DNA from 3 places in the Serratia sp. TSA_130.1 genome. Region 3 is predicted to be linked to each of the others. Evidence: predicted binding sites of a transcription regulator. Region 3 holds the regulator's gene; each other region holds the start of a gene.

Region 1 (9,942 bases), on a different contig from region 3:
AACACCGCGATGCGCACCACGCCGGCTTGCTTGATATCGTCAAGTTTGTCCGCGTGCGCGGCGCCGGCGGCGAAACCGGTCAGACTGGCTAACAACGTTAAGGCCAAAGCGCGATGTTTCATAGAAAGCTCCTAAGTGGTTGATGTCCTGCTGGCGGATAAGCTAGCAAGCGCCACATAGGTCAGGAAATAATATAAAAAGCTATATTTATAACCTTTTTATCTTTACGAGCTTAAGATGGAATAAAGGCGCGGGAAACCGCGCCTTGGAAGGATATTACCCGGAAAGGGTTAGTCGTCTTTTTCGTCTTTACCGCCCGGAGACAGCAGCTTTTCCAGGGCGTCGCCGCCCAAATGACGGAAATCCTGTCCTTTGACGAAATAGAAGATAAATTCGCAGATGTTCTGGCAGCGATCGCCGATACGCTCGATAGAACGAGCGCAGAACAGCGCGGTCAGCACGCTCGGAATGGTGCGCGAATCTTCCATCATGTAGGTCATCAGCTGACGTACGATGCCTTCGTATTCCTGGTCGACCTTTTTATCTTCACGGTAAATACGGATCGCCTCGTCCAGATCCATGCGCGCGAACGCGTCCAGCACGTCGTGCAGCATCTGCACGGTGTGGCGCCCCAGCGACTCCAGGCTGACCAGCAGCGGCTGGTGCTGGTGCGAGAACTTCTCCAGCGCGGTGCGGCAGATCTTGTCCGCCACGTCGCCGATGCGTTCCAGCTCGGAAATGGTTTTGATGATCGCCATCACCAGACGCAGATCGCTGGCGGTCGGCTGGCGCTTGGCGATAATGCGCACGCAGGCTTCGTCGATCGCCACTTCCATCATGTTGACCTTGGCGTCGCCTTCGATCACGCGCTTGGCCAGCTCGCCATCCTGATTGTGCATCGCGGTGATGGCGTCGGTCAGCTGCTGCTCCACCAGCCCGCCCATGGTCAGCACCTGGGTGCGGATATGCTCGAGCTCTGCGTTGAACTGGCCGGAAATGTGTTTGTTTAAATTCAGGTTATCCATGATGCTTCCTATCAACCATAACGGCCAGTGATGTAGTCTTCAGTCTGCTTTTTCTGCGGCGCAGTGAACAGGTTATCAGTATCACTGAACTCGATCAGCTCGCCCAGATACATAAATGCGGTAGAGTCGGAGCAGCGCGCCGCCTGCTGCATGTTGTGCGTCACGATCACCACGGTGTAATCAGCCTTCAGCTCGCTGATCAGCTCTTCAATCTTGCCGGTTGAGATCGGATCCAGCGCCGAGCAAGGCTCATCCAGCAACAGCACTTCCGGACGAATGGCGATGCCGCGGGCGATGCACAGACGCTGCTGCTGGCCGCCGGAGAGGCTGTAGCCGCTCTGGTGCAGCTTGTCCTTGGTTTCGTTCCACAGCGCCGCTTTGGTCAGCGCCCACTGCACGCGCTCGTCCATATCGGCGCGCGACAGCTTTTCAAACAGGCGAACGCCGAAGGCGATGTTGTCGTAAATCGACATCGGGAACGGCGTCGGCTTCTGGAACACCATGCCGACCTTGGCGCGCAGCAGCGCGATATCCGAGTTGTCGGTCAGGATGTTCTGGCCGTCCAGCAGAATGCCGCCTTCCGCACGCTGTTCCGGGTACAGCTGGTACATCTTGTTGAAGGTGCGCAGCAGGGTGGACTTGCCACAGCCGGATGGGCCGATAAACGCGGTGACCTTGTTCTTGGCGATATCCAGCGTGATGTTCTTCAGCGCATGGAATTTGCCGTAGTAGAAGTTCAGATCGCGTACCTGAATTTTGCTGCTGGAAGCGTCAGTAACCATACTCATCAAGACTTCTCTCTTTTCATCAGCGCCGCCAAAGCGGCGCTCAAAATTTTATGAATGCTTTTTCTTGGCGAAAATCACGCGCGCCAGGATATTCAGTAACAGTACGCACAGGGTGATTAACAGCACCCCGGCCCAGGCCAGCTGTTGCCATTCGGCGAACGGGCTCATGGCGAATTTGAAGATGGTCACCGGCAGGTTGGCGATCGGCTGCATCAGGTCGGTGCTCCAGAACTGGTTCGACAGCGAGGTGAACAGCAGCGGTGCCGTTTCCCCCGCAATACGCGCAATCGCCAGCAGCACGCCGGTGATGATGCCGGACACCGACGCCTTCAGCGTGATGGCGGAAATCATGCGCCATTTCGGCGTGCCCAGCGCATAAGCGGCCTCGCGCAGCGTATCCGGCACCAGTTTCAGCATGTTCTCGGTGGTGCGAATGACGATCGGCACCTGCAGCAGCGCCAGCGCCACGATGCCAGCCCAACCGGAGAAGTGTTCCATCTTCGCCACCACAATGGTGTAAACGAACAGGCCCACCACGATCGACGGTGCAGACAACAGAATATCGTTGATAAAGCGGATCACTTCCGCCAACCAGGATTTACGTCCGTATTCTGCCAGGTAAATACCGGCCATGATGCCCAGCGGCGTGCCGAAGATGGTCGCCCACAGGATCAACAGCCCGCTGCCGGCGATGGCGTTGGCCAAGCCGCCGCCCGCGGTGTTCGGCGGCGGGGTCATCTCGGTGAACAGCGCCAGCGACATGCCGTCGAAGCCTTTGGTCACGGTGGCGATAAGGATCCAGATCAGCCAGAACAGCCCGAACGCCATGGTCGCCATCGACAGGAACAGCGCGAGGCGGTTTTTCTGCCGGCGCCAGGCCTGCATTTTGCGGCGGCTTTCCGCCAGAACGACTGCGTTTTGCATATCCATCGTCGCCATGTTAACGCCCCTCATTCTTGGCCAGACGCATGATCATCAGTTTCGACAGCGCCAGCACGATAAAGGTGATAACAAACAGAATCAGGCCCAGCTCCATCAGTGCGGCGGTGTGCACGCCGGACTCGGCTTCGGCGAATTCGTTGGCCAGCGCCGAGGTGATGCTGTTGCCCGGCATGTACAGCGAAGCGCTGTCGAGCTGGTAGGTGTTGCCGATGATAAAGGTTACCGCCATGGTCTCCCCCAACGCTCGGCCCAGGCCCAGCATCACGCCGCCGATGACGCCGTTTTTGGTGAACGGCAGCACGATGCGCCAGATGACTTCCCAGGTGGTGCAGCCGATGCCGTAGGCCGACTCTTTCATCATTACCGGCGTCTGCTCGAACACGTCGCGCATCACCGCGGCGATGTAAGGAATGATCATGATAGCCAGGATCACCCCGGCGGCCAGAATGCCGATGCCGAAGGCCGGGCCGGAGAACAACTCGCCGACGATAGGAATGCCCGACAGCACTTCGCCCACCGGCGTCTGGAAATATTCGGCGAACAGCGGGGCGAACACGAACAGGCCCCACATGCCGTAGACGATGCTCGGGATGGCCGCCAGCAGCTCAATGGCGATGCCCAGCGGCCGCTTCAACCAGTTCGGCGCCAGTTCGGTCAGGAACAGCGCGATGCCGAAACTCACCGGCACGGCGATAATCAGCGCGATGAGCGAGGTGACCACGGTGCCGTAGATAGGCACCAGCGCGCCGAACTGCTCCGCCGGCGCATCCCACTCTTTGGTCCACAGGAAGGCGAAGCCGAATTTCTGCATGCTTGGCCAGGAGGCGAAGATCAGCGAAACGATGATGCCGCCCAGCAACAATAGGGTAATCAGCGCAGCCAGTCTCACCAGCGCGCTGAAAATGATGTCACCGTTTTTGCCCGGTGCTTTGATGGTCGGCTTGTACTCAGCCATAGATTACTCTCTGTTTGAACCCTGGCAGCCCCAACCGGGATCGGAGCCTGAAGAACTGTGTGGGGCGCGGCGAACCCGCGCCCCTGCGTTGTTAGTACAGCGCTTTACCTGAACTGTCTTTTACGTTGGTTTTCCAGGCCGCACGCACCTGCTCAACCACTTCTTTCGGCAGGGTGGCGTAATCCAGTTCGTTAGCCTGCTTGCCGCCGGTTTTGTAGGCCCAGTCGAAGAACTTCAGCACTTCGGCGCCCTGAGCAGGGTTTTTCTGCTCTTTATGCACCAGGATGAAGGTGGTGGAGGTGATTGGCCACACGTTGTCGCCTTTCTGGTCAGTCAGATCCTGAGCAAAGGTTTTGCTCCAATCCGCACCCTTAGCGGCGTTGCTGAAGCTCTCTTCGGTCGGGCTGACCGGTTTGCCGTCGGCGGACACCAGCTTGGTGTAAGCCAGGTTGTTCTGCTTGGCGTAAGCGTATTCTACGTAGCCGATAGAGCCAGGCAGACGCTGAACGAAGGCGGCGATGCCGTCGTTGCCTTTGCCGCCCAGACCGGTCGGCCAGTTAACGGTAGAACCGGCGCCGATCTTCTCTTTCCACTGCGCGTTCACCTTGGACAGGTAGCTGGTAAACACGAACGAGGTGCCGGAACCGTCGGCGCGGCGCACCACGGCGATGTTCTGGTCAGGCAGTTTCACGCCTGGGTTCAGCTTGGTGATAGCCGGATCGTTCCACTTTTTGACGTTGCCCAGGTAGATATCACCCAGGGTTTTACCGTCCAGCGTCAGTTCGCCGGATTTGATGCCCGGGATATTCACAGCCAGCACCACGCCGCCGATCACGGTCGGGAACTGGAACAGGCCATCGGCCGCCAGTTTGTCGTCAGACAGCGGGGCGTCGGAAGCGCCAAAGTCAACGGTGTTGGCCACGATTTGCTTCACGCCGCCAGAGGAGCCGATGCCCTGATAGTTAACTTTGTTGCCGGTTTCTTTCTGATAAGAATCTGCCCACTTGGCGTAAACCGGAGCGGGGAATGTCGCACCTGCACCGGTCAGGCTGGCAGCAGCGAACGCGGACACGGCGGTCAGGGAGAAGGTCGCTGCCACAATACTGGCGACGGTGGTACGCATCAGTTTCATAATCCCTCCTAATGGGATACTTAAAATCGACGTCGAGTCGTTTTAATCAGAGTAAGTATTGCTGCAGGAGGGAAAATAGGACAGTTTGGTGACAGAAAAATGTACGCAATATGACAGTTATATTACAGTGCATTTGAATGGGGTTTGTTTATTTAAAAATCAATCAATTAAATCAAAAATAGCGCAATTGCCAAACAACAAAAAAACCGTTTGGGCACGGCCTATCCGCTTGAATATGACAATGTTTATCGCCGAATCGGTCGCGCTGTCATCTTTAAGGTCACTCATGAAAAAAGCCGGCGCGAAGGCCGGCTTTTGCAGTTTACCTGCGGCAAATTACTCTACGGTGACAGACTTCGCCAGGTTGCGCGGTTGGTCAACGTCGGTGCCCTTGATCAGCGCCACGTGGTAAGACAGCAGCTGCAACGGCACGGTGTAGAAGATCGGCGCCACGATTTCCTCAACGTGCGGTAGAGGAATGATGGTCATGCCTTCGCTGCTGACGAAGCCGGCGTCCTGATCGGCGAACACGTACAGCTGACCGCCGCGCGCGCGCACTTCTTCAATGTTGGACTTCAGCTTTTCCAGCAGTTCGTTGTTCGGCGCCACCACGATCACCGGCATATCGGCGTCGATCAGCGCCAGCGGGCCGTGTTTCAACTCACCCGCCGCATAAGCTTCAGCGTGAATATAGGAGATCTCTTTCAGCTTCAGCGCCCCTTCCATGGCGATCGGGTACTGATCGCCGCGGCCGAGGAACAGCGCATGATGTTTGTCCGAGAAACCTTCCGCCAGCGCTTCGATCTCTTTATCCATCGACAGCATCTGCTCAATACGCGCCGGCAGCGCCTGCAGGCCGTGCACAATCTCCTGCTCCACGCTTTCCGCCATGCCTTTCAGACGGCCCAGGCGCGCCACCAGCATCAACAGCACGGTGAGCTGCGTGGTAAAGGCTTTGGTCGAAGCAACGCCGATTTCCGTGCCCGCTTTGGTCATCAACGCCAGATCGGATTCGCGCACCAGCGAAGACCCCGCAACGTTACAAACGGCCAGCGAACCGAGATAACCCAGCTCTTTGGACAGACGCAGCGCCGCTAACGTGTCGGCGGTTTCGCCGGACTGCGACAGGGTGATGATCAGGCTGCCCGGACGCACCGCCGATTTGCGGTAACGGAATTCGGACGCGATCTCGACATCGCACGGCACGCCGGCCAGCGCTTCAAACCAGTAACGCGCCACCATCCCGGAGTGGTAAGAAGTCCCACAGGCGATGATCTGCACGTGCTGCACCTTGGCCAGCAGCTCGTCGGCGTGCGGGCCCAGCTCGCTCAGGTTGATTTGGCCATGACTGAAACGCCCTTCCAGGGTGTTTTTCAGCGCCAGCGGCTGTTCGTAAATCTCTTTTTGCATGTAGTGGCGGTAAGCGCCCTTGTCGCCGGCGTCATACTGCACCTGGGACTCGATCTCAGGGCGCTCGATGGCGTTACCCTGCTTGTCGAAGATGTTGACGGTGCGGCGAGTCACCTCCACCACATCGCCTTCTTCCAGGAAGATGAAGCGGCGGGTGACCGGCAGCAACGCCAGCTGATCGGAAGCGATGAAGTTTTCCCCGACGCCGCGACCGATAACCAGCGGGCTGCCGGAGCGCGCCGCGACCAATACGCTCGGATCGCGGCTGTCCATCACCACGGTGCCGTAAGCGCCGCGCAGCTGTGGGATCACGCGCTGAACCACTTCGAGCAGCGTACCGCCCTGCAGCTGTTCCCAGTGCACCAGGTGCGCGATCACTTCGGTGTCGGTTTCAGAGTTGAAGCGGTAACCGCGTTCGATCAGCAGTTCGCGCAGCGGCTCGTGGTTTTCGATGATGCCGTTATGCACCACGGTAATGTAGTCGGAAACATGCGGGTGCGCGTTCGCTTCGGTCGGTTCACCGTGCGTTGCCCAACGGGTGTGAGCGATGCCGGTGCCGCCGTGCAGATCGGTCTGCTCCGCCGCTTCGGCCAGTTTTTGCACCTTGCCTACGCGACGCAGGCGACTGACGTTGCCTTGATCGTCGACCACCGCCAGACCGGCGGAGTCGTAACCGCGGTACTCAAGACGACGTAAACCTTCCAGCAGAATTTCTGCGATATCACGTTGCGCTACTGCGCCTACAATTCCACACATTCGGTTATATTCCTAATGAACGCCTTTTATGGGCGTTTTCGATGCCTTGACCTGATTTTTGCCGGTTTTACCGTGCGTCCCCCGAGCCTGTAGATGGTGGGGGTTATTATGTTTTGTATTGGGCTCGTGAATGGAGCCCAACGCAAAACACACTATGACTTCTTCTTCACCGGGCGCTGCCAGCCCTGAATGTGCACCTGCTTGACGCGGCTCAGCACCAGTTCGTTTTCGGCGATATCTCGCGTCACCGTGGTGCCGGCGGCAATGGTGGCCCCTTTGCCGACCGACACCGGCGCCACCAGCTGAGTATCGGAACCGACGAACACGCCATCGCCGATCAGCGTCTTGTGCTTATTGGCGCCATCGTAATTGCAGGTGATGGTGCCGGCGCCGATATTCACGTCATCGCCAATGTCGGCATCGCCCAGGTAGCTGAGGTGACCGGCCTTGGAGCCTTTGCCCAATCGCGCCTTTTTCATTTCCACGAAGTTGCCGACGTGGGCCCCTGTTGCCAGCTCCGCGCCAGGGCGCAGGCGGGCGAACGGCCCAACGGAGCAGGCGGCTTCCAGCACGCTGTCTTCCAGGACGCTGTAAGGGCTGATCTCGCAGTCATCACCGATCACGCAGTTTTTCAGCACGCAGCCGGCGCCGATTTTCACCCGGTCGCCCAGCTTGACGTGACCTTCGATAATCACATTCGCATCAATAGTGATGTCGCGGCCGTGAACAAGTTCACCGCGCAGGTCGAAACGCGCCGGATCCAACAACATTACGCCGGCCAGCAGCAGTTTTTCAGACTGTTCCGACTGGAACACGCGCTCCAGGGTCGCCAGCTGCTGTCGGTTGTTCACGCCTTCCACTTCGCTCAAACGCGATGGGTGCACGGCTTCGATTTTCTTGCCGTCGGCATGCGCCAACGCAATGATATCGGTGATGTAAAACTCGCCCTGAGCGTTGTCGTTGTTCAACATCCCCAGCCAGCGCTTCAGATCGCGCCCATTCGCCACCAGGATGCCGGTATTGATCTCATTGATCTGACGCTGCGCTTCGCTGGCGTCCTTGTGTTCGACGATGCCCACCACGTCACCCTGCTCGCGCACGATGCGGCCATAGCCACTCGGATCGTCCAGCTTGACCGTCAGCAGGCCGATGCCGCCCTGCGGCTTGGCCGCCAACAGGCGCGTGAGCGTATCGACGGAGATCAACGGCACGTCGCCATACAGCATCAACACGTCTTCATCGTCGGCAAAATGCGGCGCCGCCTGCTGCATCGCATGGCCAGTGCCCAGTTGCTCGGCCTGCAGCACCCAGTTCAGCGCGCCTTCGGTCAACGTGCTTTTCAGCAGATCGCCGCCATGGCCGTATACCAGGTGTACATGTTGCGCGCCCAGTTTCATCGCGGCATCAATGACGTGTTGCACCATCGGCTTGCCGGCCAACGGATGCAACACTTTGGGAAGATCGGAATACATGCGCGTACCCTTGCCTGCGGCGAGGATAACCACGCTCATTGCGCTGTTCGACATAAGCAACCTGATAACTCCATTTTGATAGACGAAAGTAAAACCGTTTAGCGACGATATTACTACATATTTCTCATCACGAAACCGTCGCAGGCCGCGCAGCGCTTGGCCTGCCACCATCATGTCCAATTAGGCTTCAGGACGAAAAAACTGTCGGTGATTGGCGACGGCTCCACCCTGGATATCAGGGTTACATACCACTTTCTACGCCGGGCTGAAATACTTATTTTAAAGTAAAAAAAAAGCGACCCTATAGGCCGCTTTCTTAAAGTTGGGTGCTCTGCACCCAAACATTACATCGCTTTTCTGGTGAGCTCGATAACGCGCAGTTTTGCGATCGCTTTCGCCAGTTCAGCGGATGCCTGAGCATAGTCGACATCGCCATGAGAGCTGCGAATGTGTTCTTCAGCTTTACGCTTAGCTTCCAACGCTCTCGCTTCGTCGAGGTCAGTACCACGGATAGCAGTGTCCGCCAGCACGGTAACCACGCTCGGCTGCACCTCGAGGATGCCGCCGGACAGGTAGATGAACTCTTCTTCACCGTGCTGCTTAACAATACGCACCATGCCAGGCTTGATGGCAGTCAGCAGCGGCGCATGGCCAGGGAAGATCCCCAGTTCACCTTCGCTGCCTGTCACCTGGATCTTCTGCACCAGGCCGGAAAACATCTGTTTTTCCGCGCTGACTACATCCAGATGGTAAGTCATAGCCATATCACCCTCCTCTCAAGGCGTTACAGTTTCTTGGCTTTTTCCACTGCTTCTTCAATGGTGCCAACCATGTAGAACGCCTGCTCCGGCAGGTGGTCATAGTCGCCGTCCATAATGCCTTTGAAACCACGGATGGTGTCTTTCAGCGATACGAACTTGCCCGGAGAACCGGTGAAGACTTCTGCCACGAAGAACGGCTGAGACAGGAAGCGTTGGATCTTACGCGCACGGGATACGACCAGTTTGTCTTCTTCAGACAGCTCGTCCATACCCAGGATCGCGATGATATCTTTCAGTTCCTGGTAGCGTTGCAGAATGGACTGCACGCCACGCGCTACGTCGTAGTGCTCCTGGCCAACAACCAGCGGATCCAGCTGACGGCTGGTGGAATCCAGCGGGTCAACGGCCGGGTAGATACCCAGAGAAGCGATGTTACGGCTCAGTACCACGGTTGCGTCCAAGTGCGCAAAGGTGGTGGCTGGAGACGGGTCAGTCAAGTCATCCGCAGGAACGTAAACGGCCTGTACGGAAGTGATGGAACCGGTCTTAGTCGAGGTGATACGTTCTTGCAGAACGCCCATCTCTTCCGCCAGCGTCGGCTGATAACCTACCGCGGATGGCATACGGCCCAGAAGTGCGGACACTTCGGTACCGGCCAGGGTATAACGGTAGATGTTGTCAACGAACAGCAGAACGTCACG
Region 2 (9,942 bases), on a different contig from region 3:
AACTCGGCTATCAACGGCAGGAAACGGTGTTTTACAGCTGGCTGGGCGGCGTGCTGCCGGCATTCCGTCGCCACGGCGTGGCGCAGGCCTTGTTGGCCGAACAAGAACGCTGGGCGCGGGTGCAGGGCTATCGCCAACTGACGGTCAAAACCCGTAACCGGTTCCGCGCCATGCTGACGATGCTGCTCGCCCACCACTATCAGATTGTTCAGCTGGAAAAGAAAGGCGAAGTGGCTGATTATCGGCTATTACTGGAAAAAAACTTGTGACAACATCTGCCTTGCATTTCAACCTGGAATAGGTTGCGATACGACAGTGAATCCCTACCGGAAAGGAAGAAGGAAGCCCGATGCGTAAAGTAGCGAAATTGATGGGTATCAGCCTGCTGGCGCTTGGCCTCGCGGCCTGCGACGGCGACACCAAAGACACCAAGGCAGCGCCAGACGGCGCGGCGGCCAGCGCGCCGGCCGGGCAGCAGGTGAGCCTGCTGGACGGTAAGCTGGCGTTCACCCTGCCGGTCGGCATGGCGGATCAGAGCGGCAAGCTGGGCAACCAGGCCAACAACATGCATGTTTACGCAGACAGCACCGGCCAGCGCGCAGTGATCGTCATCTTGGGCGACAAGACCGCAGACAGCCTGGAGACCCTGGCCCAGCGCCTGGAGAACACCCAGCGCGCGCGTGACGCCAACCTGCAGGTGATCACCAACAAAGCGCTCGACGTCAACGGTGTGCCGCTGCGTCAGCTGGACAGCATCATCACCAGCGGCGGTGAAAAGGCGTATTCTTCCGTCCTGATCGGCTCGCTGAACAACAACATGCTGACCATCCAGGTAACGCTGCCGGCAGACAATCAGCAGCAGGCGCAGACTGAAGCCGAAGGCATCATCTCCACCCTGAAGCTGAAGCAGTAATCCCACAGAGGGCCGGCTTGCCGGCCCTTTCGTTTTTATGCCAGCGCCTGCGCCAGCAGGGTGATCGGATGTTCGCAGCGTTTGCTGGTGGACATTTCGATCTGCCACTTGCAGGTTTCGCAGTCGGTCACCACCAGATCCACTCCGCTCTCTTCTATCTGCCGGAACAGCGGCGCGCCAATGCCTTGCGACGTGGCGTAGTTCTCCGATTTGAACCCGTAAGTGCCGGCGATGCCGCAGCACTGCGAATCCAGCACCACCAGCTCCAGCCCCGGTATCTGCCGCAGCAGCTCCAGGGTATAGGCGGTCCAGCCCATCTTCTCCATATGGCAAGGCGTGTGATAAGCCACCCGCAGCGGCGTGCGCTTGAGCGGCAGGCTGCGCCCCTGATTGATCAGGCGATAGAGATAGCGCGTCGCCAGCTCCACCCGATCGCGCACCGCAGTGGTGTCTACGTCCAGCAGATGAGGGTATTCGTCACGCAGGGTGAAGGTGCAGCTCGATGAGGTCGCCACCACCGGAATGCCGCGCTCCAGCACCGTTTCCTGCAGCGATTCGGCATTGACCCTGGCCTGCTTTTTAGCCTGCTCGATAAATCCGTTGGCGATCAGCGGCACGCCGCAGCATTTCTCGCGTTTCAGCAGCTGCACGCCGATATCCAGCGCGTTGAACACCCGGACCAAATCCTTGCCCAGCTGCGGGTGGTTATAGTTGACGAAGCAACCGTGGAAGAATGCCACCTGCTCGGCGTAACGCTGCTGAGCCTGCGCCTGTTGCCGGTACCAGCGGCGGAAGGTGCCGAAGGAATATTTCGGCAGTTCGCGCCGGTGATCGATCTTCAGCGCCTTGTCCAGCAGCTTGCGCACCGGTTTCAACCCGGTGGCGGCGTTGACGATCGGCGCAAACGGCGTCGACAGCGATCCCATGATATCGGTATGGCTGAGGATGGCATCGCGCAGCGTCGGCTTGCTCTGGGCGAAGTCGGCGCGGGCGCGCTGAATGATGTCGCCGATTTTGACGTCGGACGGGCAGGCCACTTCACAACGCTTGCAGTTGGTGCAGTATTTCAGCGCTTCGTCGTACAGCGCCGGGTCTTTCAGCCGCAGCCGCTCGCCGTCCGGCCCCGCCTGTTTCGGCCCCGGGTAGAGCGGGTTCACTTTGGCGACCGGGCAGTAAGTGGTGCAGACGGTGCATTTGATGCAGCTTTCAAAGCTGTGGTCCCGATGCAGGCTCATACGTTCTCCTCCGCGGCGATCTGCTGCGCGACGTGCAGCGCGCCGATCAATGACACGCCGGCGCCGCAGCCCTGCTGCAGCGGGTCGTAGCCGCCGGCGACCGCGCCGATGGCGTACAGGTTGTCGAACGGCACTCCCTGCTTCATCGCCCGCAACCTGCCGTCGGTACGCACGCCGAACTGCAGGTAAGGCTGCGGCGCGAACAGCTCGCGTCGGCTCCAGTCGGCGCGATCCGCCCGACTGTGTACGTCCAGCCCGAAGATCGGTTCGCGCACCCCGTCGAAATCGGCCACCAGTCCATTGCTGAAGAAGCTGCCGCTGGCCAGCACCACCTGCTGCGCCCGCAGCGGAATATCGCCGTGGTTGCGGGTGTACAAACCGGTGACGCGGCTGGCCTCGCTCTCGGCGCGCAGCACGCTGTCGCCCGGCATGAAAACGCCGCCCAACTGCTGGAAACGCCGCCGCAGCGCCTGATGCAAGCGCATGCCGGGCACCGAAGGCGGCAACGTCGGCAGCAGTCGGATCGGCTTGCCGACCGCATCCTGCAGCACCTCCAGCGACGCGTCGTCCTCCAGACCCAGACAGGCCGGCAGGAAGAGCGCCTCGGCCTCGCCCGCCAGCCGCCGCAGCTCTTCGGCCATCGGCGGCAGGCTTTCCATCAAATCCAGTACCCGGGCGATGTTCACCGCGCGGAACTCGCTGGGATTATTGCGCAATCTGTCCAGCGCCGGCATGTGCAGATAGGCCACGTCCGTCTGCACGCCGAGCTCGCGGCTCAGGGCGTCGGCGGCCATCTGCGGTTGGAAGTCGAGGAACCCTTCGATGCCGATCACCGCAATACGCCGCCACGGCAGTTGGCCGGTCAGCGGCAGCGTCGGGATCGCCTGCGGGCTGAGCCAGGTGGCGCGGCGCGTGCCGAGCGGCGTGATGCGCAGATGGTTGTTCACCCCCTCGCCCTGCAGATTCAACCCGCAGCGTTCCAGCAGCCGCTGCGCGGCGGCGGACAGCGCCGCCACCCGGCCGGGCCCGATCAGGGCGTACGGATGCTGCGGCGCCTGTTGCGCCAGCTGCGGCAACGCCGCCAGCGGCATCTCGACCGGCGTGCCGTCCGGCAATCTCGCCAGCAGATCGAGCGAGCCTGAGGAGAAGTAGAGCGCGCTCTGGCCAGAACTAACCACCGCGCAGCGCTTGCCCTGTTCGGCCACGGCAATGGCGCAGCTCAGGCCCGCCAGACCACCGCCAATCACCACAACGTCAAATCGCATCATCCGCCTCCTGCTCCTGGTCGGCCTGGGCTTCAAGCCCGCATAATCCCTGGTAAACCCAACTGGTGAATTCGCTCTCGCGCAGCGCATCGCCCCAGGCGATCGGCCGTACGCCTTTCCAGCGTTCGTTGAGGAACTGCGACAGCTGCGCGATGGATTGCTGCGGCGTGCTGACGTTAAAGCGCGTCAACAGCCCGGCGGCGCGGCAGGCGCAGAGTTCGCCCTGGCAGGTGCCCATGCCGACGCGGGTGCGGCGGCGCAGATCCACCAGGTTATTGACGGTCAGCGAGTTGACCGCATAGCGCACTTCCCCGGCGGTCACCGCCTCGCATTCGCACACCAGGCTGGTGTCGAGCCGATCGGCCGCCGGCACCTGGCTGGCGCGATCGCCGTGGCGGTAAATTGCCGAGCCGCGAATGCTGGCGGGCAGAGAAACCACGCTGCGCACCGTTTCCTCCGCCGACTGACGGGATCCGGGCAGCGCGTCCTGCGCGGTGGTGCACGGACTATTTACGCCGAGCTTTTCGCATACCTTGTCGGTGGCCCACTCCGCCATCAGGCGGTAGGTCATCAGCTTGCCGCCGGTAATGGTGATAAACCCTTCCAGCCCGTCGCGGGCGGCGTGATCGAGCAGCACGATGCCGCGGCTGACGTTGCGCCCGCTGGGATCGTCGTCGCTGGCCACCAGCGGCCGCACCCCGGCATAGGCGCGCAAAATGCGGGTCTGCGCCAGGGTGGGCGCCAACAGCGCCCCTTCGCGGATCAGAATATCCACCTCCTGCGGGGTCACCAGCATGTTGTCAATTTGGTCGTAGTCGATATGGGTCGAGGTCGTGCCGATCAGCGAGATGGTGTCGCCTGGCACCAGGATGTCGGCGTCCGCCGGTTTGCGGCAGCGGTTGATCACCATGTTGTTGATGCGATGGCCGAGGATCAGCAGCGCTCCCTTGGCCGGGAACATGCGGATGCGCAAATCGGCGTATTCGGCGATCTGCTGGCCCCAGATGCCGGCGGCGTTGACCACCACCGGCGCATGCAGCTCATAGCGCCGCTGATTCTGATGGTCGTAAACGCGCACGCCCGTCACCCGATCGCCGCTGCGCAGCAACCCCACCACCTGATGGTAGGTCAGGATCTGCGCGCCGTGCTCGCGCGCGTCCAGCATATTGGCGGCGGTCAGCCGGAAGGGATCGACGGTGCCGTCCGGCACCCGCACCGCGCCGATCAGCGCCGGGTTAGCCGCCGGCTCCAGCCGCAGCGCCAGCTGCGGGTCGATCGCTTCGGCGTCGATGTCGGCCTGGCGACAGGCGGCGATAAACTGCTGCTGATAGTCCAGCGAGTCTTGCGGCAAGGTGATGAACAGCCCGTTGGTGCGCTCGATACAGTGATGCGCGATGCGTTTCAGGATGCGGTTCTCTTCTATGCATTCGCGCGCCGACTCGCCGTCGGTCACCGCATAGCGCGCGCCGCTGTGCAGCAAACCGTGGTTGCGGCCGGTGGCGCCGGTGGCGATGTCGTGGCGCTCCAGCAAAATGCATCGCAAGCCGCGCCGCGCACAGTCGCGGGCAATGCCTGCGCCGGTGGCGCCGCCGCCGATGATGATCACATCCGTTTCGCCGCCGTCAAAATAGCTGCTCATGTCGCTCCCTCAGGATCGGTAGTTATGAGCCTATTGAGCCACGGTTACTAGGGTCTTTGTTTGATAAGGAACAATAACGAACATGAAACGAAATAAAAATGTCCACAAAAAACCATCAATGTGATCATAATCACGATTTTTGGACGTTTTTCTATTTCATAACGTTAACGAATCGCTCAAAATCCGCCGTGGTTTCATGAAAGTGTAACAATTGCGCCATTCGTCACAGCGACACCAGGCGTATTTGATGACAATGGCGCTCGTTATGGAACACAAAAACACCACATTCGATATCCGCTCAATCATCAAATGAACGTAAAAGGTCATATTGATGTGATAACAGATAAAGCCATCGGAGGCGCTCATGTTGAGTATTTTTAAGCCGGCCGCACACATCGCCCGTGTGCCGAGCGATAAGGTAGACCCGCTCTACCGTAAGCTGCGCTGGCAAATTTTCCTGGGGATCTTCTTCGGTTACGCCGCCTACTATCTGGTGCGTAAGAACTTCACCCTGGCCATGCCTTACCTGATCGAACAAGGCTTCAGCCGCGGTGACCTCGGCTTCGCGCTGTCGGGCATCTCCATCGCCTACGGCTTCTCCAAATTCATCATGGGTTCGGTCTCCGACCGTTCCAACCCGCGAGTGTTCCTGCCTGCCGGCCTGATCCTGGCGGCGGCGGTGATGTTGTTCATGGGCTTCGTGCCGTGGGCAACCTCCAGCATCGCCATCATGTTCGTCCTGCTGTTCCTGTGCGGCTGGTTCCAGGGCATGGGCTGGCCGCCGTGCGGCCGCACCATGGTGCACTGGTGGTCGCAGAAAGAACGCGGCGGCATCGTCTCCATCTGGAACTGCGCCCACAACGTGGGCGGCGGCCTGCCGCCGCTGCTGTTCCTGCTGGGCATGGCCTGGTTCAACGACTGGCACGCGGCGCTGTACATGCCGGCCTTCGGCGCCATCCTGGTGGCCCTGATCGCCTTCGGCCTGATGCGCGACACCCCGCAATCCTGCGGCCTGCCGCCGATTGAAGAGTACAAAAACGACTACCCGGACGACTACAGCGAAAAAGACGAAGAAGAGCTGACCGCCAAGCAGATCTTCATGCAGTACATCCTGCCGAACAAGCTGCTGTGGTACATCGCGGTCGCCAACGTGTTCGTCTACCTGCTGCGTTACGGCATTCTGGACTGGTCGCCGACCTACCTGAAAGAAGTGAAGCACTTCGCGCTGGACAAGTCTTCCTGGGCCTACTTCCTGTATGAATACGCCGGTATCCCGGGCACCCTGCTGTGCGGCTGGATGTCGGACAAAGTGTTCAAAGGCAACCGCGGCGCCACCGGCGTGTTCTTCATGACGCTGGTGACCATCGCCACCGTGGTGTTCTGGATGAACCCGGCCGGTAACCCGACCGTGGATATGATCTGTATGCTGGTCATCGGCTTCCTGATCTACGGTCCGGTGATGCTGATCGGCCTGCACGCGCTGGAGCTGGCGCCGAAGAAAGCCGCCGGCACCGCCGCGGGCTTCACCGGCCTGTTCGGCTACCTGGGCGGCTCGGTTGCGGCCAGCGCCATCGTCGGTTACACCGTAGACTTCTTCGGTTGGGACGGCGGCTTCATGGTGATGATCGGCGGCGGCGTGCTGGCGGTTATCCTGCTGCTGCTGACCATGCTGAACGAGAAGAAACACCACGCGGAAATCGCTGCCGGCAAGCGCGGCTAACCGTCACACGACTTTTGCATGATTTAAAGGCCGCCCTGCGGCCTTTTTACTACCCTGCCCCCAACAACACGGAGAAAACGGAATGCGGACTCAAGTCAAAGCCCTGCTGACAGGGATCATTCTCGCCACCTCAATGGTCAGCGCCGCGCAGGCGGCGGACAAAGTGGTGATCGCCCACCGCGGTGCCAGCGGCTACCTGCCGGAACACACCCTGCCGGCGAAGGCGATGGCCTACGCGCAAGGCGCCGATTACCTCGAGCAAGATCTGGTGATGACCAAGGACAACGAGCTGGTGGTGCTGCACGACCATTACCTCGATCGCGTCACCGACGTCGCCGAACGTTTCCCGAACCGCGCACGCAAAGACGGCCGTTATTACGCCATCGACTTTACGCTGGCGGAGATCAAATCGCTGAAGTTCACCGAAGGCTTTGACATCGAAAACGGCAAGAAGGTACAGGGCTACCCTGGCCGCTTCCCGATGGGCAAATCCGACTTCCGCGTCCACACCTTCCAGGAAGAGATCGAATTCGTACAGGGTCTGAACCATTCGACCGGCAAAAACATCGGCATCTATCCTGAAATCAAAGCGCCTTGGTTCCACAAGCAGGAAGGCAAAGACATCTCCAGCAAAGTGCTGGCGGTGCTCAAGCAGTACGGCTACACCGGCAAGAACGACAACGTCTACCTGCAGTGCTTCGACGCCAACGAGCTCAAACGCATCAAGAACGAGCTGGAGCCGAAGCTGGGCATGGATCTGAAGCTGGTGCAGCTGATCGCCTACAACGACTGGCAGGAAACCTACGAGCAGAAAGCCGACGGCAAGTGGGTGGAATACGACTATGACTGGATGTTCAAACCGGGCGCGATGAAGAAAATCGCTCAGTATGCCGACGGCATCGGGCCGGACTACCACATGCTGGTGGTGGCGGATCAATCCAAACCGGGCCACATCGTGCTGACCGACATGGTGAAAGAAGCGCACGCCAGCAAGCTGGCGGTGCACCCGTTCACCATCCGCGCCGATGCGCTGCCGAAGTACGTGACCGACGTAAACCAGCTGTATGACGTGATTTACAACCAGGCCGGCGTCGACGGCGTGTTCACCGACTTCCCGGACAAGGGCGTGCAGTTCCTGCAGAAGCAGGGCCAGCACAAGTAATAACAAGGGCGCCGCAAGGCGCCCTGATTATTTAAAGGTTATTTCAGAGGAACATCTTGCGCAGGTAGTGCGGCACCGCGTTATCGGCATTGGAACCGATCACCTCCAGCTCCGGCAGCATATCCTTCAGGCGCTGATGCGCATCGCGCATGATGCAGCCCTTGCCGGCCATCGACAGCATCTCCAGATCGTTCATGCCGTCGCCGAAGGCGATGCACTCTTGCAGCGTGTAACCGATGATCTTGGCCACTTCTTCCAGCGCATGCCCTTTCGACACACCGCCCGCCATCACTTCCAGGCAGGTTGGGAACGAGAAGCTGACGTTGACCCGATCGCCCCAGCGGGCGTTGATGGCGTCTTCCACCTGCAGCAACCGCTCGTGGTCTTCACAGGTGAAGTAAACCTTGCAGACGCCATCGGTTTCCAGCAGGCCCGGCTCGAACAGCTGATATTTGAACACCGACTCCTGGAAGAACTCTTCCTGCTCCGGGCTTTCGCGGTTGGTAAACCAATCGTCGTTGCGGTAGACGTTAGTGGTGATCTGCGGATCGTCGTGCAGCATGCCGTACAGATCGCGGGCGATATCCCCGTCCAGGTTATGGCTGAAGATCAGCTCGCCGGCCGTGTTGTGCACCCGCGCGCCGTTGGAGGTGATCATAAAGGCGCTGATTTCCAGGCTGTCGCGGATCTGCGCCACGTCGATGTGGTGGCGGCCGGTGGCGAACACGAAATGCACGCCTCGCTGGGTCAGCAACTTCAGCGTTTCTTTGGCGTACGGCGACAGGGTATGGTCGGGAGACAGCAGCGTGCCATCTAAATCGGAAGCGACGACGTGATACATAGCGTTATGTTCTAACCTCTGATGGAGTTGTCGGCGGCAGCGCGCCGCCTAAGTGTTGAGCAAAGAAGCGCAGGATTGCGTTCAGTGCTTCGGCGCGCATCGCGTCCCGCTCGAACAGGATCTCATGGCGTGCGCCGTTGATAACCCACGGAAGCCCCCCTTCGCAAGGGCGCCCCGCGTCTGACAGAGCCTGACAAAAAGCCTGGTGCGAACGGTTGTCAACCACCCGTTCTTCACCGGCCTGCAAAAGCAACAGCGGCGTTGTGATTTTCCCGGCCTGCGCGATGATCTGCCGGCCGGCGCGGATGCTCTCACGCACCCAATGGTAAGTCGGCCCGCCCACCTGCAGCTCGGGATAGTCGGCGTAATAACGCAGGCTGCGCCGGTAGCGCTCGCGGCTGTGGGTCAACACGTTGACCACATAGGGCAGCGGACGCCACTGGCCGGTGCCCACCGCGTAATAATCACGGATCGCCGGGCGTGTCTCCACCCAGTCGAGAATGCGGTCGGCCAGCCAGCCCGGCATCGGCAACTGGATGCCGAACATCGGCGCGCAAAACGCCGCCGCGTCGAACGCCTGCGGCCGGCGCTGCAGGAACTGCGCCAGGATCGCGCCGCCCATCGAATGCGCCAGCGCGAAACGCTGCCGGTAACCGCGCGACTCGACCTCGCGCAGCCACAGCTGCTCGAAATCGTCCACGTAGTCGGCAAAGTTTACCACATGACCGCGGTGCGTATCCGCCAGTAAACGCCCGGAGCGCCCCTGGCCGCGATGATCGACGATCATCACGTCGTAACCGCAGTGGAACAGGTCGTAGGCCACCTCAGGGTATTTCACGTAGCTTTCGATGCGGCCGGGGCTGACCACCACAACCCGCTGATGCCGCGCGGAACGGAAGCGCACAAAGCGGATCGGCACGCCGTCCACGCCGCTGAACTCGCCTTCTTCGCGCTGCCGCCAGAAATCCAGCAGCGGCCCGGTGGCGAAGGCAGCGAACTGCGTTTCACGCGTTAACCAGTCATCGGAGCTGAGAGTGAACGAGGTCATCGAGAGCGTTTTCCCTGTGGAGCCGGCGGAAAATGTGACCGCTGGCACAAGAAATCATACTAGCGTATTGTGATTCAATTCTGACAAAAAACGGCGCCGCCTCGGCGCATTGTGGCACA
Region 3 (9,942 bases):
CGACCTTGAAGAACGAGAACCAGAACTCCAGCTCGCCGAATACCTTGACGCTCATCAGGTTGATGGCGCCGATGATCAGCACCACGCTCAGCACCCAGATCCAGTGCGGCACTTCCGGGAACCAGACCCCCATATAGATGCCGAAAGCGGTCACGTCGGCGATAGCGACGATCAGGATTTCAAAGCAGTAAGTCCAGCCGGTGATGTAACCCGCCATCGGGCCGAGGTAGTCCTGCGCGTAGCGGGAAAACGAGCTGGCCTGTGGGTTGTTGACCGACATCTCCCCCAGTGCACGCATGATGATGAAGGCCACGATGCCGCCGATCAGGTAAGCCAGCAGCACGCTCGGACCGGCCATTTTGATGGCGTCCGCCGAGCCGTAGAACAACCCGGTGCCGATGGCCGACCCCAACGCCATAAAGCGGATATGACGCGTACTGAGGCCGCGTTTCAGCTTATTGTCGGGGACAGTGGTGGGTGACTGTTGTTGCATGAAAATGACCCATAGTTTTAAACGTAAAAAAGCCACGGACATGTCCGTGGCCCTAGATTAAGCCGGGGGATTATCAGTGCGCGGTCACTTGGGAACGCGTGCACACCCGATCATAAATCGCGACCAGCGCCAGCATCAGCAGCGAAGGCGGCAACCATGCCAACCCCTGCTCCGCCAGCGGCAGGTGAGTGGTCCAGGCCGGCAGCAGCTGCTGGAAGCTGGACGCTTTCACCGCGTCAAGGATACCAAACAACAGGCTGACAAGCATCACCGGCGCGATGATGCGCGGCGCGCTGTGCCACCAACGCAGGGTGAAGCTCAGCACCACCAGCACGATGCACGGCGGGTAAATCGCGGTCAGCACCGGAATGGAGATCTGGATCAGGTGGCTCAGGCCGAGGTTGGACACCACCATCGAGAACAGGCCCAGAATAAACACCAGCGTCTTGTAAGAGAACGGCAGGTATTGCGCGAAGAACTCGGCGCAGGCACAGGTCAGGCCCACCGCGGTCACCATGCAGGCGATGAAGATCAGCGCCGCCAGGAAGAAGCTGCCGAGGCCGCCAAAGGTGTTCTGAACGTAAGCGTGCAGGATCACCGCGCCGTTGGTGGCGTCCGGCACCAGCGCGCCGCTGCCGGAACCCAGTTTGAACAGGCTCAGGTACACCAGCGTCAGGCCCACGCCGGCGATCAAACCGGCCAGAATGGTGTAGCGGGTCAACAAACCGGCGTCTTTCACGCCGCGCGAACGCGCCGCGTTGACGATAACGATGCCGAACACCAGCGCGCCCAGCGTATCCATGGTCAGATAGCCGTTAACGAAGCCGGAGGAGAAAGGCACGCTCTGATAAGCCGTCGTCGCCGGAATCGGCGCACCGGCAGGCCACAGCAGCGCGGCGATGCCCAGTACGGCCAGCGCGACGATCTTCAGCGGCGCCAGCACATGGCCGACGGTATCGAGCAGGCGGCCCGGATACAGAGAGATGCCGATCACCAGCGCGAAGTACACCAGGCTGTAGATGAACAGCGGCATGGCGCCGTCGCCGGTCAGCGGGGCGATGCCCACTTCGAAGGACACGGTGGCGGTGCGCGGCGTGGCGAACAGCGGGCCGACGGCCAGGTAGCAGACGGTCGCCAGCAGCAAGCCGGCGCCGCGGCCGATTGGCGAACTGAGGGCGTCGATGCCGCCGCCGACGCGCGCCAGCGCGATGACGGTGATGACCGGCAGACCGACGGCGGTGATCAGGAAGCCCAGCGCCGCAGTCCAGACGTGTTCACCGGACTGCAAGCCGACCATCGGCGGGAAGATGATGTTCCCGGCCCCGACGAATAAGGCAAAGGTCATAAAGCCCAGTGCCAGGATATCTTTTGACGTTAAACGATGACTCATACGATGTCGTGTTGCCTGTTCAAATGAAAAATAGTGTCCGATTGCGTGGTGGCGTGACGCCCCACCCGGTTGCCGGCATGCCCGATCGTTGCAGCGCCAAATAAGCACCCTAAACGCAGTTGATCCGGCGTTTATGTCCCTATTCGAAAGTGGCCGCTCATGAAGATGGGCAAAATTTTAGGAGTTATAAAAATGGAGGTTTAATCCGACAACGAGGGCTAAGGTAAACGTTTATAGCGCTTCAAGGCAAGACGCACGGCGAAAAGCAGAGCTATCAACCATATAAACTTTAGCCACCAGTCGATCATATTGGCTATCAATAAATATACACTACATGATTTGTATCATTTTTGAACAGCAAATTCACGAAACGTGAAGCATATATCTCTTTATCGCGCGAAAACGCCAATAAATGCCCGATTTTCGCGTGGCATAAGCTCCGTTTGGCCGTAAAAAAAGGCGAAAATTACGCCGATTTTTGTCGCTTATTGCATCGTTGCAGACGCAAGCGGTGGCAGCCCTAACGCCTGACGGGTCTTCTGCAGGGTGGCCGGCGGCAGCGGCAGATAGCCGTCATGGTTGACCAGGCTCTGGCCTGGTGTCGACAGCACGCGATCGAGGAACGCGGCGGTTAGCGGCTCCAGCGGTTGATGGGGGGCTTTGTTGATGTAGATATACAGATAGCGCGACAGCGGGTAGCGATCGTTGCGCACGTTGGCGGCGGTAGGCGCGACATAGTCCTCTCCCGACTCCGCCAATGGCAGCAGCCGCACGCCGCTGGCGCGAAAGCCAATGCTGGCGTAGCCGATGCCGTTGAGCGAACCGGCCACCGCCTGCACCACCGAGGCCGAGCCGGGCAGCTCATTGACGCGCGGCATAAAATCGCCGCCGCACAGCGCACGCAGTTTGAAATAGCCGTAGGTGCCGGACGCCGAGTTGCGGCCGAAACGCTGCAGCGAACGCGTCGCCCAGTCGCCACTCAGCCCCAGCTCGCCCCAGCGCGTCAGCGGTTTGCTTTCGCCGCAGCGCAGGGTGGCGGAGAAAATGCGATCGAGCTGCTGCAGATTGAGGCCGCGCAGCGGATTGTCCTGATGCACCAACACCACCAGTGCATCCACCGCTACCGGCACCGCCAGCGGCGCATAGCCGTAACGGTGTTCGAACGCCGAGACCTCGGCCGCCTTCATCGGCCGGCTCATCGGGCCCAGCTGCGCGGCGCCCGCCGCCAAGGCGGTCGGCGCGGTCGACGAACCGGCGGCCTGAATCTGCAGGTTAACGTTGGGGTAATGCTGACTGAAATCCTGCGCCCACAGCGCCATCAGATTCGCCAGCGTGTCGGAACCGACGCTGGACAGGTTGCCCGCCAGCATGCCGTCGGGCTGCGCCAGCGCGCCGCGTCCGGCCAGCAGCGCCAGGCAAAGCAACAGCCCTCGGGTTATTCGGGTCATACCGGTGTCTCGCGTTAATTTTTCACCGCATTCTCTGATAAAGCGGCGGGAACAATCAACCGATTGGGTAAGGTAAAGATAAAGCGGGTGCCGATCCCCGGTTCGCTGAGGATCTCCAGCCGCGCGTCGTGATGGCTGAGCGCGTGCTTGACGATCGCCAGCCCCAGCCCGCTGCCGCCGGTCTGGCGCGAGCGGGCCTTGTCGACGCGGTAAAAACGCTCGGTCAGGCGCGGAAGGTGTTCGGCGGCGATGCCCGGCCCGTTGTCGCTGACCTGGAACTGCGCGCCATGCGCCGTCTGTTGCCAGCTCACTTCGATATGGGTGCCCTTCGGCGTGTGGTTGACCGCGTTGTACACCAGGTTAGACACCGCGCTGCGCAACTGGTCTTCATTGCCGAACACGTTGAGCTGTTCGTTCACCCGGAAGGTGATCTCATGATTGCCGCCGCTCAGCGATTGCGCCTCGCGCTGCAACACCCGCAGCATCAGCGGGATATCCACCCGCTCGTTCATGTCGACATTGGGCGCCGCCTCGATGCGCGACAGCGTCAGCAGTTGCTTGACCAGCCCGTCCATCCGGCGGGTCTGCTCTTGCATGGTGCTGAGCGCCTTGCTGCGCAGCGAACCGTCCTGCTCTTCGTCGCCCATCATCTCCAGGTAGCCCTGCAGCACCGTCAGCGGCGTGCGCAGCTCATGGCTGACGTTGGCGAAGAAGTTGCGCCGCGCGCCCTCCAGCTGGCGCATCTGGGTGACGTCGCGCGCCACCATCAGCAACTGCCCTTCGGAATACGGCATCACGCGGAATTCGACGTAGTGTTCGTTGTTCAACTGCAGCGTCAGCGGACGCGAAAACTCCTGCTGTTGCAGATAGTGGCTGAATTCCGGATAACGCAGCAGGTTAAGGATGTGCTGGCCGTTGTCTTCCGGCCAGCGGAAGCCGAGCAGATGCTGCGCCAGCCCGTTGCACCAGAAGATGTTGCCCTCGACGGTGGTCATCACCACCGCGTCAGGCAGCGATTCGGCCCCGCTGCGAAAACGCTTGATAAGCAGCGCCAGCTCGCGCCGGCGGCGGCGGTTGCGCTGCTGCATCTGATACAGGCCATAAAACAGCGGCTCCCAGCTCCAGCGGCCGGGCGGCGGCGTCATGCTGCGGTCGATCCACAGCCAATGGGAGAGTTTGAGCTGGTTGTAGAAATTCCACACCAGCGCAGCCAGCGCGGAGGCCAGCAGGAACCAGGGCAGATAACCGAAAATCAGCCCCAGCAGTAAGGCGGGCAAACAAAAAAGAGCCAGCTCCAGAGCCAGCCTCTTCCACGACAGACGTTCTAACACGGCATATTCTCCAGCGCAGCGCGATCAGTAGCGCGTTGAGAACCGGTAGCCGGTGCCCCGAACGGTTTGAACCATTTTATCATGCCCACTGGTTTCTAACGCCTTGCGGAGCCGACGGATATGCACGTCAACGGTACGGTCTTCCACATAAACGTTAGTGCCCCAGACGTGATTAAGCAACTGCTCACGGCTATAAACCCGCTCCGGGTGGGTCATAAAGAAGTGCAGCAGCTTGAACTCGGTCGGCCCCATGTCCAGCGCCTGATCGTTCGCCATCACGCGGTGGGAGGACGGGTCCAGGCTCAGCCCTTGCATTTCAATCACCTCCTCCACCGCCATCGGTGAAATGCGGCGCATGACCGCCTTGATGCGCGCCACCAGCTCCTTGGGCGAGAACGGCTTGGTGATGTAATCATCCGCCCCCACTTCCAGGCCGCGTACCCGGTCTTCTTCTTCGCCGCGCGCGGTCAACATCATCACCGGGATATCGCGGGTCAGCGCTTCGCGCTTCATATGTTTGATAAACTGAATGCCGGAACCCCCGGGCAACATCCAGTCAAGCAACACCAAATCAGGGAACGGCTCAGACAGACGCGTCACGGCGCTGTCATAATCCTCGGCTTCCAACGGTTGGTAACCATTTTGTTCCAACACAAAGCACACCATCTCACGGATCGGCGCTTCGTCTTCCACCACCAGTATGCGTCTTGCCATCGTCAATCCTGCCAATGTGTTAGCGACTTTTCGGGCGCCATTATGCGTCAGTTTTGTGACACTTTTATGAAAAAAACCGGCTGTTATAGGCAGTAAGCATAGCGATTATTTCCCGGCGCAAAGAAAAATCATTCCATGGTCATCGCCATTGCGCCGGGACAGCCGCCGCCGCGGCCTTTATAATCATCGCCATTATCTTTGCATCCGGGAGTGTCATGCGCCTGATCCACACCTCTGACTGGCATCTTGGCCAGTACTTTTTCACCAAAAGCCGCGCCGCCGAGCACCAGGCTTTTCTGAACTGGCTGATCGAGCAGATCGAGCAGCAGCAGGTGGATGCGCTGATCGTCGCCGGGGATCTGTTCGATACCGGCTCACCGCCCAGCTATGCCCGCGAACTGTACAACCGCTTCGTGGTGGAACTGCAGCGCACCGGCTGCCAGCTGGTGGTGCTGGGCGGCAACCATGACTCGGTGGCGACGCTGAACGAATCGCGGGAGCTACTCTCCTGCCTGAACACCACGGTGATCGCCAGCGCGCAGGGCGCTCCGGAACAGCAAATCGTGGTGCTGAACCGGCGCGACGGCCAGCCGGGCGCGGTGCTGTGCGCCATTCCGTTCCTGCGGCCGCGCGATCTGCTCACCAGCCGCGCCGGCGAATCCGGCGCACAGAAACAGCAGGCGCTGCAGGAAGCCATCGCCGAACATTATCAGACGCTGTATCAGGCGGCCTGCGAGCGCCGCGACCAGCTGGGCTTGCCGCTGCCGATCGTCGCCACCGGCCACCTGACCACCGTCGGCGTCACCACCTCCGACTCGGTGCGCGACATCTATATCGGCACCCTCGACGCCTTCCCGGCGCAGGCTTTCCCGCCCGCCGACTATATCGCGCTGGGCCACATTCACCGCGCGCAGAACGTCGCCAAATCGGAGCATATTCGCTATAGCGGCTCGCCGATCCCGCTCAGCTTCGATGAGCTGGGCAAAGCCAAAAGCGTCTTCCTGGTGGATTTCGCCGACGGCACCCTGCAGCGGGTTGACGCGTTAACGATCCCGCAGTTCCAGCCCATGCAGCTGATCAAAGGCGATCTGGCCGAGATCGAACGGCAGCTGCGGCAATTTGCCGACTATGCCGGCGAGCGGCCGGTGTGGCTGGATATCGAAGTGGCGACGCAGGACTACCTCAGCGACATCCAGCGCCGCATCCAGCTGCTGGCGGATGAGCTGCCAGTGGAAGTGGTGCTGCTACGGCGCAGCAAAGAGCAGCGCCGCCAGGCGATTGCGCAGCAGGATAAGGAAACGCTGAACGAGCTGAGCGTCAACGAAGTGTTCGAACGGCGCCTGGCGCAGGAGGCTGAGATGCCCGAAACGCGTCAACAGCGGATGCGCCAGATGTTCCGCCAGGTGGTCGAGGCGGTGCAGCATAACGCCGAGGAGACGAATTCATGAAGATCCTCAGCCTGCGGTTAAAAAACCTCAACTCGCTGCAGGGCGAATGGAAAATTGACTTCACCGCCGAGCCTTTCGCCAGCAACGGCCTGTTCGCCATTACCGGCCCGACCGGCGCGGGCAAAACCACCCTGCTGGACGCCATTTGCCTGGCGCTGTATCACCAAACGCCGCGCCTCAACGTCACGCCGAGCCAGAATGAGCTGATGACCCGCCACACCGCCGAGTCGCTGGCGGAGGTCGAATTCGAGGTCAAGGGCATCGGCTATCGCGCCTTTTGGAGCCAGCGCCGCGCCAAAAATGCGCCGGACGGCAATCTGCAGGCGCCGAAGGTCGAACTGGCGCGCCGCGAGGACGGCAAGATCCTGGCGGATAAGGTACGCGACAAGCTGGAGATCACCGCCGCCATCACCGGGCTGGACTTCGGCCGCTTCACCAAATCGATGATGCTGTCTCAAGGGCAGTTTGCCGCGTTCCTCAACGCCGACGCCAACGATCGCGCCGAGCTGCTGGAAGAGCTGACCGGCACCGAAATCTACGGGCGGTTGTCCGAACAGGTGTTCGAGTCGCACAAGCAGGCCAAAACCGACCTGGATGCGTTGCACCAGCGCGCCAGCGGCATCGAGTTGCTGAATGATGAACAGCGCCACTCCCTGACTGAACAGCTGACGGCGCTGAGCGCGCAGGAAAGTGCTCTCGGCGAGCAAACTCAGCAACAGCAACAGGCGCTGAGCTGGCTGCAGCAATGGCAACGCCTCCGGCAACAGCAAAACGAGGGTCAACGGCGGCTGGAAACCGCCCAGCGCGAGCAGGCCGAGGCCGCCCCGCAGTTGCAGCGGCTGGCGCTCAGCGAACCGGCCGAGAAATTGCGGCCGCTGCGCGGCGAACGCGATCGCTGCCGCACCGAGCTACAAACGATACAACAGCAGGCTGCCCAGCTGACGCAGCAACAGGAACAGCACTCGGCGCAGCTGGCACCGCTGCAGCAGGCGGTGGAAAAAGCCCGCCTGGCGCAGCAAACCCATGCCGAGCATATGCGGCAGCAGCAACAGCTGATCGATGAGCAAGTCGCTCCGCTTGACCACCAAATAGCCCAACTGCAGTCGACACAGGCCGAACGGCGACAGGCCGTCGATGCCGCCGCGCAGCAGTGCGCCCAGCAGCAAACGACGCTGGAGCAGCTCACCGCTCAGCGCAGTTTGCTGACGACGCAGGCCGCACAGCATCAGCAGCAGTTGAATGCGCTGAGCGAAGCGCTGGCCGCTCAACAGCAACAGCAGCAGGCGTTGGAGGCGCAAACGCCGCTGGCCCCGCTGCGCCAGCGCCTGAGCACCCTGGCAGACCTGCGCCCGACGCGCCAGCAGTTATTTACGCTCGCTTCCCTTTACCGTCAGACCCGCGAGCGTCTGGCCCGGCAACAGGCGGAGCACGCCGAGCGGCAAACGCAGCTCGCCGGGCTGCAACACCAGCTGGAGAACGCGCGTCAGCAATTCAAACAGCACAAGGCGCAGCTGCAGGAAGTGGAGCGGATCCACGAGCTGGAAAAACGCATCGTCAGTCTGGAAGCGGAGCGCGCCCTGTTGCAGAGCGGCGCCCCCTGCCCGCTGTGCGGCTCCACCAGCCATCCGGCGGTCGAGCAATATCAGGCAGTGCAGCCTTCGGCGACGGAACAACGCTTGGTTGAGATGCGCACCCTCGCCGAGAAACTGCAAACCCAGGGCACCGAGTTGCGCACCCGCTGTGAAGGCCTGCGAGAGCAGCAGCAACGCCAGCAGCAGGCTATCGCGCAGGATGAACAGCAGCTGGCTGCCCAACAGCAGCAGTGGCAGCAGCTCAGCGCACCGCTGGCGTTCGACTTTACGCTGGCGGAGAGCGAGCGACTCAGCGCCTGGCTGAGCGGCTGCGACGACGAAGAGCGGTGCGGGCAACACGCGCTGCAGCAGCATGAACAGGCGGCGCAGGCGGTACAGCAGGCAAAAGACGCGCTCGCCGCTCTGCAAACGCAGCAGCAGCAGGCGCAGCAACAGCTGGCGCTGCTCGAAGAGCGCTTTACGCTGCTGCAGAAAACCCATGCCGACAGCCTGCAACAGCAGCAAGAGCTGCAACAACGCTGGCAAGAAGGCGAGAAAACCCTCGCCGAGCGGCGTACGCAGCGGTTGGCGCTGTTCGGCGAACAGCGGGTCGCCGAGGTGCGGGAACAGCTGCGCGCCAAACAAACCGCCTGTGAACAGGCTTGCTTGCAGGCCGCCGAGCGGTGGCAAAAGGCGCAGGAGCTGCGCGAACGCCTGGCCGGCCAACAGGCCGGGTTACAACAACAGCACACCCAAATGCAGGAACGGCTGCAGCAGGCGCAGCAGCAATGGCAGCAGGCGCTGGCCGACAGCGAATTCGCCGATGAAACCGCCTTCGCCGCCGCGCTGCTGGACGACGCCCTGCGCCGCGAATTGCAGCAGCGCAAAGAGCAACTGCAACAGCGGCAGGTAGAGGCTGCGGCCCTGCTGACTCAGGCGACGCAAACGCTGGAGCAGCATCGGCTGAACCTCCCTGAATGGGTGGATGAAGCCAACGCGGATCTCGACGCGCTCACCCAATCGCTGGCCGAGCTGGCACAGCAGTTGAAGGCGCTGCAGCTGAGCCAGGGCGAACTGCGCAACCAGCTGGAAAGCGACGCCGCCCGTCGTCTCAATCAACAGGCGCTGTTCGAGCAAATCGCCCGCAGCCAGCAAGACTACGACGACTGGAGCTACCTCAACCAGCTGATCGGCTCGAAAGAAGGCGACAAGTTCCGCCGTTTCGCTCAGGGGCTGACGCTCGATCATCTGGTCTATCTGGCCAACCGGCAGCTCGGCCGGCTGCACGGGCGCTACCTGCTGCAGCGCAAAACCAGCGACGCGCTGGAGCTGCAGGTGGTGGACACCTGGCAGGCCGATGCGCTGCGCGATACCCGCACCCTGTCCGGCGGCGAGAGCTTCCTGGTCAGCCTGGCGCTGGCGCTGGCGTTGTCCGATCTGGTTAGCCACAAAACCAGCATCGACTCGCTGTTCCTCGACGAAGGCTTCGGCACGCTGGACGCCGAAACCCTCGATACCGCGCTGGACGCGCTGGACAGCCTGAATGC

The links. Region 3 encodes PhoB, which activates phosphate uptake and scavenging genes when phosphate is short. Its sites were predicted from a motif close to CTGTCATAAAACTGNCNNAT; they were not measured.
Positions count from the first base shown of each region.
Region 1: pstS (phosphate ABC transporter substrate-binding protein PstS) is a predicted target of PhoB. The motif match lies at 4,918-4,937, and genes of this name have one in related genera.
Region 2: glpT (glycerol-3-phosphate transporter) is a predicted target of PhoB. The motif match lies at 5,244-5,263, and genes of this name have one in related genera.

Region 1 is NZ_JBQZFS010000006.1:24,996-34,937, reverse strand. Features, by position in the region: gene ACUTQY_RS19065 (ABC transporter substrate-binding protein) at 1-122, opposite strand, end outside; gene phoU (phosphate signaling complex protein PhoU) at 291-1,025, opposite strand; gene pstB (phosphate ABC transporter ATP-binding protein PstB) at 1,037-1,807, opposite strand; gene pstA (phosphate ABC transporter permease PstA) at 1,862-2,752, opposite strand; gene pstC (phosphate ABC transporter permease PstC) at 2,754-3,710, opposite strand; gene pstS (phosphate ABC transporter substrate-binding protein PstS) at 3,802-4,842, opposite strand; gene glmS (glutamine--fructose-6-phosphate transaminase (isomerizing)) at 5,179-7,008, opposite strand; gene glmU (bifunctional UDP-N-acetylglucosamine diphosphorylase/glucosamine-1-phosphate N-acetyltransferase GlmU) at 7,161-8,534, opposite strand; gene ACUTQY_RS19025 (F0F1 ATP synthase subunit epsilon) at 8,825-9,244, opposite strand; gene atpD (F0F1 ATP synthase subunit beta) at 9,265-9,942, opposite strand, start outside.
Region 2 is NZ_JBQZFS010000006.1:221,780-231,721, reverse strand. Features, by position in the region: gene ACUTQY_RS19965 (GNAT family N-acetyltransferase) at 1-269, shown strand, start outside; gene ACUTQY_RS19960 (DcrB family lipoprotein) at 350-913, shown strand; gene glpC (anaerobic glycerol-3-phosphate dehydrogenase subunit GlpC) at 949-2,148, opposite strand; gene glpB (glycerol-3-phosphate dehydrogenase subunit GlpB) at 2,145-3,413, opposite strand; gene glpA (anaerobic glycerol-3-phosphate dehydrogenase subunit A) at 3,403-5,052, opposite strand; gene glpT (glycerol-3-phosphate transporter) at 5,417-6,772, shown strand; gene glpQ (glycerophosphodiester phosphodiesterase) at 6,855-7,934, shown strand; gene yigL (sugar/pyridoxal phosphate phosphatase YigL) at 7,978-8,775, opposite strand; gene pldB (lysophospholipase L2) at 8,780-9,823, opposite strand.
Region 3 is NZ_JBQZFS010000002.1:1,120,251-1,130,192, forward strand. Features, by position in the region: gene proY (proline-specific permease ProY) at 1-493, opposite strand, end outside; gene brnQ (branched-chain amino acid transport system II carrier protein) at 567-1,883, opposite strand; gene ACUTQY_RS12270 (PstS family phosphate ABC transporter substrate-binding protein) at 2,369-3,331, opposite strand; gene phoR (phosphate regulon sensor histidine kinase PhoR) at 3,346-4,662, opposite strand; gene phoB (phosphate response regulator transcription factor PhoB) at 4,687-5,376, opposite strand; gene sbcD (exonuclease subunit SbcD) at 5,592-6,824, shown strand; gene sbcC (exonuclease subunit SbcC) at 6,821-9,942, shown strand, end outside.